Regions from separate parts of the Brevibacillus borstelensis genome, predicted to be linked through region 2. Evidence: riboswitches for the same ligand, from Rfam matches in the RefSeq annotation. Region 2 holds a riboswitch; each other region holds the start of a gene.

Region 1 (4,512 bases), 2.5 Mb from region 2:
AGCAAATGAGCCCGGTCGTAGGAAACGGCCTTCCCTTTCCACAGGACTTGGCCCAGATTCGGCCGAAAAATTCCGTTCGCATGCAGAAACATGGTGGACTTTCCGCAGCCATTGTGGCCCAATAGCACACACTTTTTTCCGGCAGGGACACCGAGAGAAAGTCCGTTGAGCGCCGGTTGGGAAGCTCCCGGATACGTGTAGTGAACGAATGAAAATCGCAATATGTCCAAGGCAGCTCTAGCTGTCTGTTCTGATGCATCTGCTTGTTCTGCTGCATCTGTCTGTTCTGCTGCATCTGTCGTCACTTCGAATGCCACTCGCGCCTCATCCTCCCATCCACCATTCCAGCATCGCCAGCAGGAGACATCCGGCTACCGCTTCCCATTCGTACCTTTTGGAACGCATATGGGAGGCATGGACCAGGACGCGGAAATCGTCCGTAAACCCTCTTGCCGTCATGCTGATGTACATCTGGCGGTAGCGTGCCATCGTGCGGATAAATAATTGAACGATCAGCCTGCCCGCATCCTTGAGTGTTCCCGCCGTGCCGCGGTGCCCTCCTCTGGCCTTTTGCGCCGTCCAGATTTGCTCGGCTGTCTCCAGAAGAACGAAGACAAAACGGTACATGATCATCATCAGATCAGTCAGAATGGAGGGGATGCCGATCCGGCGGAACACTTGCAAAACCTCGGCAAAGGGAACTGTAAAAAGAATAAAGGAAAAGCAGGAGAGCGCCGCCAGCGAGCGGGCGGCCAGGCTCATGGCCCTGGACAGCCCCTCTGCCGTCACATAGACAACCCAGCTTCCCAACTGCCAGGATGCGATTGCATTGTCATCCCGTGTCCATTCCGCCAGTCTGGATGCCTCCAGGAGCAGCGCCGGGCTTCCGGCGAGCAGGAAGGCGACGGAGGCAGCCACCACGACAAAATAGATCCGCCATGGAGTGCGGGCATAGACGACGATCCAGACGCTCATCCAGACGAACAGAATGCCCTGGACAAGCGGGTGGCTGATCAGTGCCAACAGCAGCATGGCCAGCGAAAAGAGCAGCTTCTGTTCGGGCGGCAGCCTCTTCAGCCTGTTTTCGTAAGCGAGGGAGTCGATCCGTCCAATCATTCTTGCCTGTTTTTCAGCCGGCCCCGGTACAAGCCGATGGCATACCCGATCACGCCTGCTCCCAGAGCAGCCTGCAGGGCGAACAAGAGGCTTTCTGTCTCACCGCCGGGAGGTTCGAGCAAAGGCTGAAACCACGGCTCGTAGTCAGGAGCCACCTCCATGATCGCTTCCTCTGCCGCTCCATCGGCTCCGCCGAATTCCGAATCTTTTACGACCAGCAATGGCACCACCGCCAGTACCGCTGCCGCCAAAATGAGCAGCCAGTTCGTCCAACGCTTCATCTCTTACCCCTCCCTTTTCAGCAGCTTCAGCTGCGACAATTCTTGCGCGTTGTAGGCTTGAAGCCAATTCCACACGAGCACCGTCAGCAGTCCCTCGCTGATCGCCAGCGGCACCTGCGTCAAGGCAAATATCCCCGCAAACTTGACAAAGGAAGCCATAATCCCGCCAGAAGCAGCCGGGAATGCCAGCGCCAGTTGAACGGAAGTGACCAGATAGGTGCTGAGGTCAGCCAGCGCTGCCGCGAAAAAAATGCCGAGCTTCTGGCCACCTTTCTTTCTGGCCACCAGCCGATACACGCCATATGCGACGAACGGGCCAACAACCGCCATGGAAAACGCATTGGCGCCGAGTGTCGTCAAGCCCCCATGCGCGAGCAGCAGCGCCTGAAACAAGAGCACCAGACTGCCCAGTACAGACATGACCAGCGGACCAAACAAGATCGCGCCCAGCCCTGTTCCTGTGGGATGGGAGCTGCTGCCTGTCACGGACGGAATTTTCAGCGCGGACAGGACAAATGCAAAGGCTCCCGCTACCCCTAAAAGCAGCTTGAATTCGGGCTTCTCTTTGACAATGCGTTGAACCTGACGCAAGCCGAGGAAAAAGAAGGGCAGAAAAACAGCCCACCAAAACAGCGACCACCCTGCCGGCAAATACCCTTCCATAATATGCATGGCATGTCCGGTTTGTGGCGTATTGAACAGCAAGTAAACAAGAAATCCGGTTATCAGAAGACCACTGGCAACGGTGCGTCTACCCCTCATTCAGCAACACTCCTTACTCTGATTCTCTAAAGAACACACGCAAAAAAGCTCACCCGATTTGGATGAGCTTGGCACACGGCAACTAACGATACTGCGAACAGTCGTTTCGTTTGGGCTCACCTCTCCTTTCCTCGAAGGCTCATGGGTGTGGCAGCAAGGTAGGTCTCCTGGCTTCCGGATCAATACGCTCTTTTGCCTTCCCCGTCAAATCGACAAGTGGCTTTCGAAAAAAGAGCATTCCCCTGGTTACAGTGGCGGGACCGCTCGGGAGTTTCACCCGATTCCCTGTTACCCCTTACTATTCATAAGGGCACCTTGCTGCATTTTATTCTTTTCCAAAAATTCGCAGATGATTGTCTATTATATACGATGGGTTGCAAAAGAAAAAGGAGAACGTGCCAGTTCTCCCTTTTCTCTTTGGCAGTTGAAAGCTGCAAACCGCCAGATGCCGAAGCTGCTACTCTGAAAGCTGCAGACTGGCTCGCCTCCCAAGCTTTTATCACAAAATTACCGTGCATCTACGCCGACTGCTTCGCTAATGTGCGAAAAGCCGTCGCGCTTCAGGAATTGGAGCAGCTGCTTGTTGATCATTTTGACAATCCCCGGCCCCTGATACGCCATGCCTGAATAGACCTGGACGAGGCTGGCGCCGGCGCGAATCTTGCGGTACGCATCCTCTCCGGTAAAGATGCCGCCCACTCCGATGACCGGCACCTTGTCCCCGACTTCCTGATAAATCTCCTTGACCCAGGCGGTCGCTCTCGCTTCGAGCGGTTTTCCGCTCAAGCCGCCTGCCTCATTCGCTCTCGGATGGTCTTGCACAGGCTCGCGGGACAATGTCGTATTCGTCGCAATGATACCGGAGATTCCTTCTGCCACGGCAGCCTGCACGACGTCGCGCATCTGCTCGTCTGCCATATCGGGAGCCACCTTCAACAGGATCGGCTTCGCCTTGGCTCCCCGCGATTCCAGCTCGGAAGCCTTGTCCTTGACTGCGCGAATCAAGCTGCGCAAGCTCTCGGTCTCCTGCAAATCGCGCAAATTCGGTGTGTTTGGCGAACTGACATTGATGACAAAGTAATGGCCGTAGCTGTACAGCATGTCCAAACACTTGCTGTAATCGCTGGCGGCGTGTTCATTTGGCGTAATCTTGTTCTTGCCGATGTTGATCCCGATCGGAATATCGGCATAAGCGTAATCGATCAGATTTTGGGATGCCAAATATGCCCCCAGATTATTAAAGCCCATTCGGTTGATGATGGCGCCATGTTCCACTAATCTGAACAGCCGCGGCTTCGGATTGCCCGGCTGGCCTTGCGGCGTGATCGTCCCGACCTCGACAAAGCCAAAGCCGAGCGCTGCCAGGGCGTGGTACACCTCCGCATTTTTGTCAAAGCCCGCGGCGAGCCCAACCGGATTGGGAAACGTAATCCCCCAAAGCTTCGTCTCAAGCCGCTCGTCGCGCACCTGATACATCATCTTTAGAAGACTTTTGCCTGCCGCTGATTTTTCTGCCACTTTGAGGAGATGGACGGTTTTTTCATGCACTTCTTCCGCATCCATCTGAAACAGGAATTTCCGCACTAGCTGATACATCGCTGCACTCCTCACTGCTTTTTTCTGCCTAGTAGCATACCATATTTTTTCGTATGAGGCGCACAAAATGAAAGATTCTTTTTTTTCCAGTGGAAATACGGGTGCCGGGTAGACATTACATAACGCCTTTCCTTTTTGTACATAGTATGGACATCCTTTGAAAAAGGAGTGCACCGGTCCGTGAGAAACCCAACAGGATCTATTGGATTTTTGCAAGCTGTGATGATGATCATGTTGTCTGTCGGGATCACCACTCACGTAACGATCATTCCCCTCTTGCTAAGCAAAGCAGGCCGGGACGCCTGGATCAGCGTTCTGTTGGTAGCCATTCCCTTCATCGGATGGCTTTGGCTTCTTTTTCTCATCTGTCGCCGGATGAACAGGCAGTCGCTCTCCGATTGGCTGGAAGCCACCGTCGGACACGTCGGGAGCCGCCTTTTGCTTTTCCCGTTCATGCTTCTTTTGTACTTGATGGCATTCGTCAATTTGACGGACACGCAGACCTGGACAACCGTCAACTATTTGCCGAACACTCCGGAAATCGTAACGGGATTGGTCCTCGTCTTGCTTAGTGTAGCTGCCGCGTATGCCGGAATCCATTCGATCGCTATCGCCTCCGGGCTGCTATTGCCGTTCGTCGTCTTGTTCGGCTTTTTAGTCGGCTTTGGCAATATGCCCAAGAAGGATTACCATTTGCTTTTGCCCTTGTTTCAAAACGGAATGACTCCGGTTATAAATGGCATGCTCTATGCGGCTG
Region 2 (4,512 bases):
AAAAAGCGCCGTGGACAGTTATTTTCCCGGGCTTGTCCATCATGCTGACTGTACTTGGCTTTAACCTGATCGGAGACGGGCTGCGCGATGCGCTGGATCCGCGGATGAAAAACTAGGAGCAGCAATCGTTTTTGTGGTTGGCAGACGATGCTACCATGAGCACGGTAACGAAAAACCCCGAAATAAGCGAGGCTTGATTCGGGGTTTTTTCCTATCGGCGAACCTGACGCTTAGGCCCGGATAAGCGTTGACTCAGTATACAGACGCCGGCGACGGTGATAAAGGGCAGGGAGCCATACCGGTTTGTGTAATCCCGTATCGTTGTTATGTTATCCCGTAGGACAATCAGACCGAAGAACCGGGGAGAGAACCGATAAATTCTCTGCAAAGGCGACTCAAAGACGAGGCAGCGCGAGTCACGATCTGGTGCTTTACGCCAGGGACAGCAACCAGTTTGGCTTTGGGCAGATGTTTTTCCAGAAGCTCGCCGTACGGATGCATGTGCTTGTCCTGCTGGCCGTATACGAGCAGCACAGGCTGCTTGATCTCATGCAACCGCTCTGTACAGCGATAGTGATGTCCGATCCTGTACAGGTGATGAAGAGTTTTGGCGTCCGTACGGCTGGCATGCTTTATCCACTGTTCTTTATCTGCCTGCTTGTCCAGGTGTGAGGAAGCCGTCGAGCGGGCTAGCAAGCTCACTCCTCCCAGCTTGGCAATGGCTTCGGCCAAATAAAAGCGGGAGTGCAGGTACAGCTCATTCACCTCGGAAAAACCGCTGATAAGTACAAGGCCCGCGATGGAATCTGGATGGCGCAGGCACCAATCCAGTGCGAGAGAAGCACCTTGGGAATAGCCCATTACGACGACTCGTTTATGTCCAAGAGCATGAATCATCTCCTCCAGCGTCTCGCTAAGATCGGCCATCGTAAAGGGGACAAAGAGCGGTTCACTCGCTCCGTGACCGGGAAGATCAGGCAGGATGAGTTGAAAGTGCTCGGCCAACCCGTGCAAACGGGAAAAGTTGATCATCCCGATGCCAGGTGCATGGATACATACAAGCGGCTGGCCGCTGCCGTAAAGCTGAACAGCCAGCCTGGAGCTATTTGCAGTTGGAACGATTGTATTTTCGCTCATTTTTCATTCACCTCCCCTTTATCCTGTCCTTACCTGTGCATAGTTTTTTCGTCCGTTCGCTTCTTTTTTTGGCAAGGAAATGGTATCCTCGCAGTATGATACCCAAAGAAAGGCGGTTGACCCGTTTGTATCAAGAACGCATTCAGCGCATTCTTGCTTATTTGCAAAAGCAAGGGATAGACGCTGCTTTGATTACACTGCCTAAGCACGTTTACTACCTGACAGGCTTTTTGACCGAGCCGCACGAACGTTTCATGGGCCTGGTTATTCCGGCCGCTGGAGAACCTTCCTTGATCGTTCCGGCACTGGACCGGGAAGCAGCCGCAGAAGCGTCAGGCATCAAACAAATCTTGACCCATACGGATACCGATAACCCGTATGAAGTGTTGAAACAAGCGCTTCCTTCCGGATTAAACAAGCTCGGGCTGGAAAAAAGCCATATGACCCTAGATCGTTTCGAAACGATGAGTGCACTCGTCTCTGCCGGAAGCTATGTCGATATCGAAGAGCCTCTCAGAGAGATGCGCCTGATCAAGACAGCCGATGAAGTGGCAAGGATCAAACACGCTGTCAAGCTGGTCGAAGACGCTCTTGATGAAACTGTGAAAAAAGTAAAGCCGGGTGTGACCGAGACGGAGTTAGTTGCCGAGCTGGAATACCAGATGAAGCGCCTCGGAGCGGAGGGACCTTCTTTCGCTTCGATGGTGTTGGCCGGTGAAAAGTCGGCGCTTCCTCATGGCAATCCGGGAGACCGGGACGTACGGGAAGGCGAACTGCTGCTGTTTGATATTGGCGTTTCCGCTGATGGCTACGTATCTGATATTACCCGCACTTTTGCGGTTGGAGATATCAGCGATCAGCTTCGGGACATCTACGCGACCGTTCTGGCAGCGAACGAAGCGGCTATCGCAGAGGTCCGTCCGGGCGTAACCTTCGCCCATCTCGATCAAACGGCGCGCGGTGTGATTGAAGCCAAAGGATACGGAGAGTACTTTATGCACCGTCTTGGCCACGGACTCGGCATGGATGTTCATGAGTACCCGTCCGTCCATGGGCAAAACCAGGAGGAGCTGCGTCCAGGCATGGTCTTTACCATCGAACCGGGTGTCTATGTTCCCGGGGTAGGCGGCGTACGCATTGAAGACGACGTGCTCGTCACGGAGGATGGATGCGAAGTGCTGACCCGCTATCCGAAAGAATTAACGGTAATCGGAAAAGGCTGATGCAACGGCGGAATCCCGATACGATCGGGAGGATCTCACGCAATCGCCGATCAACTGAATACATACGCTTTATGGTGTGAACCGGGTAGTCTCTTGTACCCGGCCACTTAAAAGGGAAGTTCGGTGAAAATCCGACGCGGTCCCGCCACTGTAAAGGGGAGTGTCCTTGCTGGTATCCACTGTTTCGCGGTCTAAACGCGAGATGGGAAGGGAGCAAGGCGTGATGATCCCAAGCCAGGAGACCTGCCAGAAAGCATACACGATCGACCCACGAGGATGGGGACAGTGTGACGAAGAAACGGCGCCAGACGCTATTGGTCTATCCTTTTGCCGTGTTTCTTTTGTCCGCTGCCCACAAAGGCATTCCCCGGCAAGATCGGAGGATGTCTTTTCTTTTTGAAATACAGGGGTAAGCAAGTACGATGAAACGCGAATGACAAAAGGAGGAAATAAGGATGAGAGCTTTCAACAAACGTCTTGGCTTTTTGTTTTTCGCCGGGGTTGCAGTTGTCCTGGCACTATCCGGATGCGGGGGAGCCGAGTCGAATTCGGCTGCAAACACTGTTGCCCCGACAAATGGCTCAACGCAATCAGCAGGAGGCGGAGAATCTGCAAATGCGGCGAATTCGACAAGTTCCTTGTCTCCTGTAACAATCGAAAACAATGGAAGAACCCTCACCTTTGCTGAAGCGCCGAGGAGAGCCGTATCACTCAGTCAGCATACTACCGAAATCATGCTCGCTCTGGGACTGGAAGACAAAATGGTCGGGACTGCTTATCTTGATGATCAGATTTTGCCTGAGCTTCAGGAGGCATATGCGAAGATTCCGGTGCTGTCCAAGCAGTATCCGTCAAAAGAAGTCCTCCTTGCCGCTGAACCGGACTTTGTGTACGCTGGCTGGAAGAGCGCCTTTACCGACAAAGCGGTCGGGACTGTCGAGGATTTGGAGAAAATGGGCGTTCACGCTTATTTGCAGCAATCTTCCAATATGACAGCACCGGGTCTTGAGGATGTGTACGCCGACATCCAAAATATCGGGCGCATTTTCCGAGTCGAACCAAAAGCGAATGAACTGATCGAGAAGATGAAAACGGAGATCAGGCAAATCAGCGATCACATCAAAGACGTGGCACGGCCGATTCCTGTGTTTGTCTATGACAGCGGAGAGGACAAGCCGTACACAGCTGCCAATAACTACATGACCAGGTTGATTGCGCTGGCAGGAGGCAAGAACATTTTCGACGATGTCCCGAAAGGATGGACAAGCGTAAGCTGGGAAGAGGTAGTCGCCCGCAAGCCGGAAGTGATCGTCATCGTTGATTACGGAGACAAAACCGTTGAACAAAAACGAAATCTGCTTTTGACAAAAAACGAATTGGCTGATCTGCCGGCCATTAAAAACAAGCGTATCGTCGTGCTGCCGCTCTCCGCAGCGGCTGAAGGAATTCGGGCGCCGTTCGCACTAAAAACTCTCGCGGAAGGACTTTATCCGGAGAAATTTTAACGGCAGGACCAATTCATTCCACGTTGGTTAGACCGGTCGATTTTTCCGAAGGAGTGAGAGTTGTGAAACGTACGATACTGGAGAGCTCGGCCGCCACGGATAGCCCCGGACGAAGGGTGATGAAAATCGCCAAGAGAGATATCAGGAGTTTCAGGGGCTGGTTTGCCTCAGTTCTGTTCGTGTTGATTCTGGTGTTGATCGCCAGTGCGACCCTGGCAGTCATGCTGGGCTCAGTGTCGATTCGGCCCGGCACGATCTGGAAAATTGCTTTTTCCCATATTCCGTTGATAGGAGAATGGATACAGGCGGATTGGTCAAAATCGGAAGAAACGATTATTTGGCAGATTCGCTTTCCGCGTGTCTTGCTTGCGGCAATCGTTGGCGCGGGCTTGTCAGTGGTCGGGGTGACCATACAGGCACTTGTAAGAAATTCGTTGGCGGATCCGTATTTGCTCGGGGTTTCCTCAGGTGCATCGGTAGGAGCGACACTGACAATTCTTTTCGGAGCATTCAGTCTATACGGACAGTATTCCCTGACCATTGGGGCTTTTACCGGATCGCTCCTGGCGATTGTCCTTGTTTTTGCGCTTTCGCGGCTTGGAGGGCAAAACTCGACCGTGCGCTTGTTGATGTCCGGCATTGCTGTT
Region 3 (4,512 bases), 670 kb from region 2:
GCGACCGCTGACCCAGGTGGAGAGACAATCGAGCAAGACGACACTGTACCCTTTGCTCGCGTCCAGCGATTCGGACAGCCGTCCGCCGAGCTCGCACAATCCCCACGTATCAGGGCGGCGCTCCCGATGCAGCTCGATTCGTCTGGCCATCTCATCGTCCCACGCTTTTCCTGTCGCCACGTACAACACGTCCTGCGCGGCATCACGGGCCAATTCCTCGGCAAAACGGCTCTTTCCCGACCGAACGCCCCCTGTGACCAAAATAAGGCTCACAAGACCGCCCCCCTTTTTTCCATCACATCATGAAAGGCAGACAGCAGCCGTTCATTCTCGGCCCGCGAGCGAACGGCGATGCGAAAATCGCGGGCGGTCAGTCCCGGATACATGGCGCAGTTGCGGATCAGAATGCCCCGTTTGCCCATTTCCTCCTGCAGCGCCGTCGCGTCTATCCATTCCGGGGAGCGAACGAGCAAAAAGTTGGCCTCTCCCGGCCATACCTGCCAGCCCAGCCCCGACTGCAGTCCGTCCAGCAAAAAGCGGCGTTCTGCAGCGATGAGGCGCCTCGTCTCTTCTTCATAATCCGCTTCCTGCAAACACAACTCTCCCGCAAGCAAGGCCAAGCCGTTGACGCTCCAGCTCACCTGTTTGCTCCTCATCCTCTCGATCAGTGCGGGGTGACCGATCGCATAACCGAGCCGAAGCCCCGGGATAGCGAACATTTTGGTCATGGAGCGTATCAACAGGACGCGCGGAAAATGTCCTAGCCGATCCGCAAGTGTAAACTGCTTCTCCCGAGCCGCAAAATCGAGAAAAGCTTCATCGACAATCAAATGGGTACCGGTTTCATTTGTCCATTCGGCCATTTGCAAAAGCTCGTCTGGTTCATACAATAGACCGGTCGGATTGTTCGGAGAACCGATGAACACGAGCTGCGTCTCCCGAAAGAGCCGATACAGCTCCCGCGCGTCTGGCTTGAAGCCGTTTTCTTCCCGTCCCGCGCATTCCACGACGCGAGCGCCGAATTGGCGGGAAAGTTGGGCATATTCGGAAAAGCACGGCGTCACCACACCTGCGCTTTCCGGCTGCAGAGCGAGCACGGCCAGCGCCATCGCTTCCGCCGCTCCATTTGCCGGCAAAAGGGCGTCTTCCGGCAGACGCAGCCGGGCAGCCAATGCCCGCTTGAAAGCTCGATGGCCGGGATCAGGATAGCGGATAACGGCGGTAAGCGACCTCCCCAGCGCTTCCAGGACCCTTGCCGGAGGACCGAGCGGATTTATATTGGCGCTGTAATCAAGGAACGCCTCGGCCGATACGCCAAAGCGCTCTGCAGCCGTCACCAGATCCCCGCCGTGGCCGTAGGTCTCCAGCAGCCCCATCAGTACTCAACTCCGAGTACAGCGGGAATGCCTTCGTCATAGTAGTGCTTGACCGGCTTCATCTCCGTCACAAGATCGGCCATCTCGATGATCGCGGGCTGCGCATTGCGGCCGGTAATGACCAGATGGACGTGGCGCGGCCTGTTTTGGACCGTATCCAGCACGTCAGCCAGCGGGAGCACATCGTCAATCGGAAAACGATCAATTGCCAGGGCATTGTTCAATTCGTCCAGGATCACCACATCGTACTCGCCGCCAAGCACCTTTTCGCGGGCAAAGCTCCACGCCTTTTCAAGGGCGCTGCGGTGCTCCTCCGGTGTTTTGGTCCAGGTAAAGCCGACGCCCATCTGCACCATTTCGATTCCGAGACGGTCGAAAATAATCTTCTCGCCATAGGTGCGTTCCGGAGACTTGATAAACTGGATCATTAAAACCCGTTTTCCTCTGCCGGTTGCACGTACAGCCAAGCCTAACGCCGCTGTCGTCTTGCCTTTTCCGTCTCCTGTATAGACCAGCAGCAGCCCTCGCTTGTTGTCGGCCTTGCTCATCAACAGCCCCTCCTTCGTTCTGCGCAATCCTTTTGAACATACAAAGCCACTCGGGCAAATCTCCGGGTGAAACGCGAAACTGCCGCCTGCTTTTCCAGGGGAGTACACGCCAACCTTCCGAAAAGTATAAAAAAACGCCTTGTTCCCTTTGGAAAACAAAGGGAGACAAAGCGCGGACAGTTCGCTACAACGATCCACCTCTTCCTTTGACCCGAAGGAAATCAGTGCTCAGGCAAGACAGGCAGGTCTCCTGGCTCGAGAATCGCTGCTTTCCTTCTCCTTCCCGTCCCCGACCCGGGGCAGTGGATGGCAAAATGCCTTGAAGGAAAACTCCTCTCTTACAGTGGCGGGACCGCGTTGGATTTTCACCAAACTTCCCTTTTAACTTCGCTTCCCGCGGCGTGCACCGTGCAGGAAGCAAAGACCTGTTTGCGCGATATGGAAATGTTCAGCCAGCCAAAGACTGGCGCTTGCTATCATCATAACAAAAGTGGGCACGGATAGAAAGAACAAGCTGATCATCGAGTTTTATTCAACAAATGAAAATTAAATGCAGTTTACTAAAGTTTTGTTCTTTGCTAGGATGATGGAAAACATATCCACAAACAGGAGGTGGTCCAGATGAAACAGGATCTCCCGATTCCTCCGGAGCGGCCACATCTCTACGTACAGCCTCTCCTTGAAGAATGCGGCGAAGCGATGCTCCCCCTCTCCAGCTTGTCCGAAAAAATTACGGTCTGGCCGATGTACTACAAGCAAGGCTACGACGGAACCACTCCCGAAGCGTACTTGCGAAAAAGCGCCGCTCTCCGCCTGGTCCAAGCAGCCGAACGCTTGCCCGACGGCTATCGCTTCGTCGTATTTGACGGCTGGCGCTCCTACCAGGTGCAAAGCTCTCTCTATGAAAGATTCAAGCAAACACTGCTCAAGCAGGGCTGGGAAGAAGGCGAGGCGCTTCAGGCCGAACTGAGCAAATTTGTCGCCGTCCCCAGCAAGGATGTGCAAAAGCCATCGCCCCATTTGTCCGGTGGAGCAGTAGACCTGACGATCGAAGGCCCCGATGGGTGGCTCGACATGGGAACAGAGTTTGACGATTTCAGCGAACGGGCCTCTACCCGATTCTATGAAAACGCTCTCAGCCCTGATGAACAGGCGAAAACGATCCGCGCCAACAGACGTCTTCTGTATCACCTGATGACCGAGGCCGGTTTCGTCAATTACCCCAAAGAGTGGTGGCATTACGAATACGGCACGCTTTCCTGGGCACGGCAAACTACTGGACAAGCCATGTACGGGGGAATCTTGGAAATTGATAGCGAAAATAGTTGAATAACCTCAATTTTTGCAATATATTAAAAATATATTAAATTTATAACAAAATGTTGGGGGTTGATCTCTTTGAAGCGCAGATGGTCATTCGTCCTCACCAGCCTGGTTCTCGCTGTTTCCATGCTCGTTGCCGCTTGCGGCACACCGGCGAACCAGCCTCAAGCTCAGAACAACTCGCCGGAATCGCCGGCAAAAACCGAGCCGACCGCACCGAAGACGTCAGCAGACACACTGTTCGTCGCGATCAACGCGGATCAAGGCACGCTCGATCCCGCCGTCACCTTTGACAACGCCGCATGGAAAATCACTTATCCCACCTACGAACGTCTCGTCGAATACGACGGGGAGTCCACAGAGGTCAAGCCCGGTCTCGCCAAGGAATGGAAAGTGAGCGAAGACGGCCTTACCTGGACCTTTACACTGGAAGAAGGACATAAGTTTGCCGACGGTACTCCGGTCACGGCAGAAGCCGTCAAGTTCACCTTCGACCGCACGCTCGCCATCAAGAAAGGCCCGGCTGACGTATACAGCGTGATCAAAGAAGTCAAAGTCGATTCGCCGACACAGGTTACCTTCGTTCTCTCCAAAAACTTCCCGCCATTCCTCTCGACTCTCGCAGCCAACTACGGCGGCATCGTCAATCCGAAGGTAAAAGAAGAAGAACAAAACGGCGATCTGGGCCAAAACTTCCTCGCAAACAACACGATGGGCAGCGGCCCGTACAAGCTCGAAGAATGGAAAAAAGGCGAATATCTCAAGCTCACCGTCAACCCGCACTCCACAGTGAAACCCGCATTCCAAACCGTATACTTCAAAATCGTTCCGGATGCGACAGCTCAGCGCCTGCAGTTGGAACAGGGCGAGATTGACATCGCCGAAGGCATCCCCAATGAACAATTGAAAGCCGTCAAAGAATTGCCCAACGTAGAAGTCCTGCAAAAACCGAGCCTGTTCGTCGACTACGTGTACGTAAACTCCTCCAAAGGCAACGAAGCGCTCAAAAACCCGAAGGTTCGCCAGGCGTTAAGCTACGCGATCGACTATGACGCCCTGACCGAATCCGTGCAGGAAGGCTACGCTACGCAAATGCGCGGTCCAATTCCAAAAGGTCTGTGGGGGCATGATGAATCTGCCCATCAGTACAAGCGCGATGTGGAAAAAGCCAAAGCGCTCCTGGCGGAAGCAGGCGTCTCCAACCTGACCCTCGATCTGCTGTATTCCGACAACAAACCGTGGTGGGAGACAGAAGCACTCACCCT

The links. A riboswitch is a leader RNA that binds a small molecule or an ion and turns the genes downstream of it on or off. The one in region 2 is predicted to bind cobalamin.
Region 1: linked by a shared signal. The riboswitch ahead of V5G20_RS05875 (energy-coupling factor ABC transporter permease) and the one ahead of V5G20_RS18430 (ABC transporter substrate-binding protein) in region 2 are both predicted to bind cobalamin.
Region 3: linked by a shared signal. The riboswitch ahead of cobO (cob(I)yrinic acid a,c-diamide adenosyltransferase) and the one ahead of V5G20_RS18430 (ABC transporter substrate-binding protein) in region 2 are both predicted to bind cobalamin.

The regions. Positions count from the first base shown of each region.
Region 1 covers NZ_CP144922.1:1,274,952-1,279,463, reverse strand. The annotation lists gene V5G20_RS05890 (ABC transporter ATP-binding protein) at 1-317, opposite strand, end outside; gene cbiQ (cobalt ECF transporter T component CbiQ) at 325-1,116, opposite strand; gene V5G20_RS05880 (energy-coupling factor ABC transporter substrate-binding protein) at 1,113-1,397, opposite strand; gene V5G20_RS05875 (energy-coupling factor ABC transporter permease) at 1,401-2,159, opposite strand; cobalamin riboswitch at 2,300-2,492, opposite strand; gene V5G20_RS05870 (quinone-dependent dihydroorotate dehydrogenase) at 2,667-3,755, opposite strand; gene V5G20_RS05865 (GerAB/ArcD/ProY family transporter) at 3,936-4,512, shown strand, end outside.
Region 2 covers NZ_CP144922.1:3,819,606-3,824,117, reverse strand. The annotation lists gene nikC (nickel transporter permease) at 1-116, shown strand, start outside; gene V5G20_RS18440 (alpha/beta fold hydrolase) at 346-1,137, opposite strand; gene V5G20_RS18435 (M24 family metallopeptidase) at 1,263-2,360, shown strand; cobalamin riboswitch at 2,416-2,625, shown strand; gene V5G20_RS18430 (ABC transporter substrate-binding protein) at 2,816-3,865, shown strand; gene V5G20_RS18425 (FecCD family ABC transporter permease) at 3,985-4,512, shown strand, end outside.
Region 3 covers NZ_CP144922.1:4,484,822-4,489,333, forward strand. The annotation lists gene cobU (bifunctional adenosylcobinamide kinase/adenosylcobinamide-phosphate guanylyltransferase) at 1-273, opposite strand, end outside; gene cobD (threonine-phosphate decarboxylase CobD) at 270-1,376, opposite strand; gene cobO (cob(I)yrinic acid a,c-diamide adenosyltransferase) at 1,376-1,924, opposite strand; cobalamin riboswitch at 2,149-2,366, opposite strand; gene V5G20_RS21510 (M15 family metallopeptidase) at 2,546-3,253, shown strand; gene V5G20_RS21515 (ABC transporter substrate-binding protein) at 3,323-4,512, shown strand, end outside.